One region of the Sanguibacter sp. 25GB23B1 genome, then DNA from elsewhere that is predicted to be linked to it. Evidence: predicted binding sites of a transcription regulator. Region 1 holds the regulator's gene; the other holds the start of a gene.
The links. Region 1 encodes HrcA, which represses chaperone genes, less so after heat shock. Its sites were predicted from a motif close to TTNGCACTCGNNNNNNNCGAGTGCNAA; they were not measured.

Region 1 (3,163 bases):
CCTGGAGATCGCCGACGCCACGACGCAGCAGGGCGCGGACAGCCCCGGTGCGACCACGTCGGACGACGACGCGGAGGTGCCCGGCGCACCGACACCCACCCCGGACCCGTCACCCACCGCCGCTGCTCCCGGCGCGGGCACGCCGTCGCCGTCGCCCGCTCCAGCGGTGCCTGCCGCCCCACCGGTTGCCGTCGGGCCGCCGCCCGGTGACCAGGTGACCGTCATCGGCGACTCCGTGACGCTCATCAGCGCGGAGGCGCTGCACGTCGCGCTGCCCGGTGTCTACATCGACGCCGCGGTGTCTCGGCAGATGAAGACGACGCCCGAGGCCGTGGCCGCGCTGCGTGCTGCCGGCGCGCTGCGCCCGTACGTCGTCGTGTCGCTCGCGACGAACAGCACCGTGACCGACCGCGTCATGGACGAGGCCCTCGCGGCGATCGGGCCGGGCCACCACGTGGTGCTCGTCACCGGGTACGGCGACCGTCCGTGGATCGGACCGACCAACGACCAGATCCGCGCTGCCGCCGCCCGGTACCCCGACGTCGTCGTCGCGGACTGGCAGAGCGCGCTCGCGGCCGCGCCGGAAGGGATCGGCAAGGACGGTGTCCACCCCCAGGGTCCGGGCCAGGACCTCTACGCCCGGACGCTCGTCGCCGGGCTCACCGATGCCGCGGGGCGGGCCGCGACCGGGTGACGTGCGACGTCAGGGCGCAGGAGCGGTGACGAAGTCGATGAGCTCCTCGACCCGGCCGAGGAGCGACGGCTCGAGGTCCGCGTAGCTGCGTACCGTCCCGAGGATCTTCTTCCACCCGAGCGCCACGTCCGTCTGGGACTCCGCCGGCCACCCGAGCCGGCGGAGGATCCCGTACTTCCACTCCGTCCCCCGGTCGATGACGGGCCACTCCGTGAGCCCGATCCGCTGCGGTCGCACCGCCTGCCACACGTCGACGTACGGGTGACCGAGGATGAGCACCCGGCCGCCGGGGAACTGTCGCATGACGTCGTCGGCGATGCGACGCTCCTTGCTCCCGGGAACGAGGTGGTCGACGAGGACGCCGACGCGGCGGCTCGCTGTCGGGCCGAACTCGGCGAGCGCGTCGGCGAGGTTGTCGACGCCGTCGAGCCCTTCGACGACCACGCCCTCGATCCGCAGGTCGTCGCCCCACACCTTCTCGACGAGCTCCGCGTCGTGCCGGCCCTCGACCCAGATGCGGCTCCCGCGTGCGACCCGGGCGCGCGCGCCGGCCACGGCACGCGACCCCGAGGCGGTGCGCGCGGGCGCCGCCGGGGCGGCCGGTCGGGTCGCCGGGACGAGCTCGACCGGCTCGCCGTCGATCCAGAACCCGGGACCGAGGGGGAACGTCCGGGTGCGCCGGGCCCCGTCCTCGAGGACGACGACGTGCATGCCTCCCGACTTCTCCGTCCGCAGCACCGCCCCCACCCAGCCGGTGAGGACCTCCTCGACGACGAGCCCGATCTCGGCCGGGACGGGTCGGGAGGTGGGCCGCGCGGTGCGCTCGCGGGACCCGGAGGACAGGACGTCGGGGGAGTAGCGTTCATGGCTCACGCGAGGAAGGGTAGCCGCACGCCGGCGATCGTGACCTGCGCGACACGGGGGCAGCCCGGCGCGGGTACGGCGTAGAATTAGCACTCAGGTTCGGTGAGTGCTACCAGTATCGGTGCGACCGACCGGTCCGGACGCAGCACGAGGAGTGGAGGCAGGATGGCGGCGAGCGACGATCGCAGGCTCGACGTGCTCCGCGCGATCGTGGAGGACTACGTGCAGACCCGCGAGCCCGTCGGCTCGAAGGTGCTCGCAGAGCGTCACGGTCTCGGCGTCTCGTCCGCGACGATCCGCAACGACATGGCGGTCCTCGAGGAGAGCGGCTTCATCGCCCAGCCGCACACCTCGGCCGGGCGTGTGCCGACCGACAAGGGCTACCGGATGTTCGTCGACCGGCTCTCGACCGTCAAGGCGTTCTCCACCGCCGAGAAGAACGCGATCGAGACGTTCCTCGCCGGAGCGGTCGACCTCGACGACGTCGTCACGCGCGCCGGACGCCTCCTCGCGCAGCTCACCGGCCAGGTCGCCGTCGTCCAGTACCCCTCTCTGCGCCGGTCGGGCCTGCGGCACCTCGAGCTCGTCGTCCTCGGCGAGCGCCGCCTCCTCGTCGTGCTCATCACCGACACCGGCCGCGTCGAGCAGCGGACGCTCGAGCTCGCCGAACCTCCCGACGAGACCTTCCTCATCGGCCTTCGTGCCCGGCTCAACGCCGCGGCCGCCGGCCGCAGGCTCAAAGAGCTCCGGACCGCGCTGACTGCGCTCGCCGAGACCTACCACCCGGTCGACCGCGACCTCGTCGAGCGGATCGCGGACGTCATCACCGAGACGCTCTCCCAGGAGAGCGAGGAGCGCATCGTGCTCGCGGGCACGGCGAACCTCGCGCAGGCGGGCATGCGCTTCGAGCACGCCCTGCGCCCTGTCCTCGAAGCACTCGAGGAGCAGGTCGTCCTCCTCAACCTCCTCACCGAGATGGCCGAGGACTCGGCCGGCGTCAACGTGCGGATCGGTCGTGAGACGCAGCTGGCCGGCCTCTTCGAGACGTCGATCGTCACGACCGGCTACGGGTCGGACGGCGACGCCGTCGCGACGATCGGGTCGATCGGCCCCACCCGGATGGACTACCCCGGCACCATCGCCGCCGTGCGAGCGGTGGCCCGCTATCTCTCGAGGATCCTCGGTTCGTGATCCTTCCCCGCCAGACCCCGAGCACCCACCACAGAACGGCAGAGAGCACTCAGTGACTGACTACTACGAGATCCTCGGCGTCGCCCGGGACGCCAGCCAGGACCAGATCAAGAAGGCGTACCGCAAGCTCGCGCGCGAGCTCCACCCGGACGTCGCCGGTCCGGAGGCCGAGGACAGGTTCAAGGACGTGTCCCGCGCCTACGAGGTGCTGTCCAACGCGGACAAGCGTCGCTCGTACGACATGGGCAGCGACCCGTCGGCACCGGGTGGCGGCATGGGCGGAGGCTTCGGCTTCCAGGACATCTTTGAGACCTTCTTCGGTGGCGGGCAGGCCCAGCGCGGCCCGATCCCGCGCTCGCGCCGCGGCCAGGACGCCCTCATCCGCCTCGACCTCGACCTCGCGGAGACCGCGTT
Region 2 (3,163 bases), on a different contig from region 1:
GGCGCAGGCCGCGATCGCCCTGGGCTTCCTCCTCCCGGCGCTGGGTCTCGTGCTCGTCAAGAACCCGCGACGGAGGATCATCGAGGCGGGAGCGCTCTGGAGCATCGCCCTGCTCAGCCTCCTCACCGCGCTCTCGGACCCGCTGGGCATGGCGCCCTTCTTCTACGTGTGGCCGGTCATCGTCACCGCGTACTTCTGCCAGCCGCGCGAGCTCTTCGGGACGTACGCCTGGATGGTGCTCGGGCTCGGGACCGGGCTCTGGTTCAACGAGACGTACGCACTGAAGCTCGACACCTTCATCGGGACGGTCGCCACTGTGGGGATGCTCGCGGGACTCGTGTCGACGATGACGCGGCAGCAGAAGCGGTTGCGGAGCGAGCTGGCGGCGGCGGCGGAGACGGACCCGCTCACCGGGCTCCTCAACCGGCGGGCGTTCAACCCGCGGCTCGAGATCCTCGTCGCGGAGGCTGCGGCGGACGGCACCGCGCTGTCCGTCGTGATGTTCGACCTCGACCACTTCAAGAAGGTCAACGACGAGCACGGCCACCTCGTCGGCGACCTCGCGCTGCAGACGGTCGCGGAGCTCTTGCAGCAGCTCACGCGCTCGGGCGACCTCGTCTCGCGCTTCGGCGGCGAGGAGTTCGCGGTCGCCCTGCCGGGCGCGGACGCGCGGGCGGCGGTCGCGTACACGTCGCGGCTGGCGCTCGCGCTGTGCGGCCGGCCGGTCGTCGAGGGTCTGGTGCTCGCGGCGAGCGCGGGGATCGCGACGATGAGCACGGCGGCGGAGTCTGCTCAGGTGCTCCTGCAGCGGGCCGACACAGCGCTCTATGCGGCGAAGGACGGCGGCCGCAGCCGGGCGGCGGTGTGGGCCAAGGAGGTCGTCGTCTGCAACCCGTTCGGGCAGGCGTCCTGACGGGCTCGGGAGACGACGGTTCCCGTCAGATGACGGTGCCCGCCCGGATCGCTCCGGGCGGGCACGGGGTGAGCTGGTTCTCGTGCTGCGGCTCGTGCCGGTGGTTCAGCTCGCTTCGATGGTCTCGTGCTCGTCGCGCGAGCCGACGGGCGTGGATCCTCCGGCGTGGGTGATCTCGATGCGGCGCGGTTTGGCGCTCTCGGCCACGGGGATCGTCAGGGCGAGGACGCCGTCCTGGTACGTCGCGTCGATGGTGTCGAGCGCGAGGCCCCGGCCGACGGTGAGCTGGCGGGCGTAGGTGCCGGTCGGGCGTTCGCGGACGAGCCACTGGGCGTCGGAGTCGGAGCGCGCGGTGCGCTCTGCGCGGATCGTCAGTGTGCGGTCCTCGACGGAGACGTCGATCGTTCCGGGGTCGACTCCGGGCAGGTCGACGTTGAGGACGTAGTGGTCTCCGGAGCGGAAGAGGTCCATCGGCATGCCTGCGGCGCCGCGTGCGCTCGAGGTCATCGTGCCGAAGAGCCGGTCCATCTCCTGGAAGGGGTCCCACCTGGTAGCCATCGCGCATCACCTCCTAGACGAGGGCTCCGGACCGTCCGGGGCCCCTGCGGCCTCGGTCTCGGCGGTGCCGGTCCCGAGTGCTACATCTTCAGTTTTAGCACTCGACCACGGAGAGTGCCAGCCTGTTCGGGGGGCTTGTTCGTCCAGAGCGAACACCGTCGAGCGGGCGTCCAGGTTCACTGCCTAACCTGGGTGGCATGCCTGATGCAGACAACCTCCCGTCGACCAACGTGGGGCTGACCCTCCTCGCCATCGCCGCGGCCGCTGTCGTCGCCTTCGTCCTCGGTGCCGTGATCTCGGCGGTCGTCCGTCGTACCGGTCGCGGCAACGCGTTCGTCGCTGACCTCTCCCGACGCATGAAGCGCCCCATGCGGGCCGTGCTCGTGGTCGTCTCGATCTGGATCGCGCTGAGCGTGACGACCGACTCGGAGCTCGGCTGGTGGGGTGTGGTGCAGCACCTGCTCGTCATCGCGCTCATCGTCGTGTGCGCGTGGTTCGTCGGGGCGCTCGCCTTCGTCATCGAGGACAGTGCCGTCAAGCGCTTCCGCACGGACATCCCTGACAACCGTCATGCGCGTCGCATCCGGACGCAGATCACCGTGATCCGGCGCCTCACGGTCGCGATCATCGTCGTGTGCGCCATCGCCGGGGTGCTCCTCACGTTCCCGTCGGCGCGCGCGGCGGGCACGTCGATCCTCGCGTCGGCCGGTGTCATCTCGCTCGTGGCGGGCCTCGCGGCCCAGTCGTCGCTCGGCAACGTGTTCGCGGGCCTGCAGATCGCGTTCACGGATGCGATCCGGGTCGACGACGTGGTGGTCCTCGAGGGCGAGTGGGGGCGTATCGAGGAGATCACCATGACGTACGTGGTGGTGCACCTGTGGGACGACCGCCGGCTCATCATCCCGTGCATGTACTTCACGACGACCGTGTTCCAGAACTGGACGCGGCGCGCTGCGGACCTCCTCGGCACGGTCGAGATCGACCTCGACTGGGAGGTCCCGATGCCGCCGATGCGCGCCGAGCTCCAGCGCCTCCTCGAGGCGACGACCCTGTGGGACAAGCGCGTGGGCATCCTCCAGGTGACCGACGCCGTGGGCGGTTTCGTGCGCGTGCGCGCGCTGGCGAGCGCGGTCGACGCCGGGACGCTCTTCGACCTCCGGTGCTACATCCGCGAGGGCCTCGTCGACTGGTTGCAGCGCCAGGCCCCGCAGGGGCTGCCACGGACCCGCCTCTCGGGGTCCGACGAGGGTGCTGCGTTCGTCGAGTCGCTCGTTGGTGCGAAAAACTCGGGCACGAAACGACGCAAGGGCCAGGCGACCGGTCAGCTCACGGAGGACGGGGCGGAGGAGGCGAAGGTGACGGACGAGCCGCACCTGCCGAAGCGTGTGCCGGTGCGCGTCGCCCGTCCGGGCGTCCGGATGCACCTCTCCGAGCCTGCCCGCGGCCTCTACCCGAGCGACACCACCGGGGACGACGAGCGGGCTGCCGCGCAGCGCGAGGCCGACGCGACCGTCGTGCTGCCGGCCTCTGAGGGTGGGCTGTTCACCGGGAGCGTCGCGGCCATGGAGCGCTCGCGGGCCTTCTCCGGCCCGGGCCAGGAAGTCCTGGAGGAGCGTGAGCGCACCGCGAAGATGCAGCGCATCGAGGACGACGACGAGCCACCGCGGCGGACGGCTGACAGCACGGACGAGG

Region 2: ABKW26_RS05345 (Hsp20/alpha crystallin family protein) is a predicted target of HrcA. The motif match lies at 1,566-1,592, and genes of this name have one in related genera.

The regions. Positions count from the first base shown of each region.
Region 1 is NZ_JBDYKL010000007.1:25,040-28,202, reverse strand. It holds gene ABKW26_RS06125 (acyltransferase family protein) at 1-694, shown strand, start outside; gene ABKW26_RS06120 (DUF3097 family protein) at 704-1,567, opposite strand; gene hrcA (heat-inducible transcriptional repressor HrcA) at 1,724-2,749, shown strand; gene dnaJ (molecular chaperone DnaJ) at 2,802-3,163, shown strand, end outside.
Region 2 is NZ_JBDYKL010000005.1:149,793-152,955, reverse strand. It holds gene ABKW26_RS05350 (GGDEF domain-containing protein) at 1-913, shown strand, start outside; gene ABKW26_RS05345 (Hsp20/alpha crystallin family protein) at 1,019-1,471, opposite strand; gene ABKW26_RS05340 (mechanosensitive ion channel family protein) at 1,669-3,163, shown strand, end outside.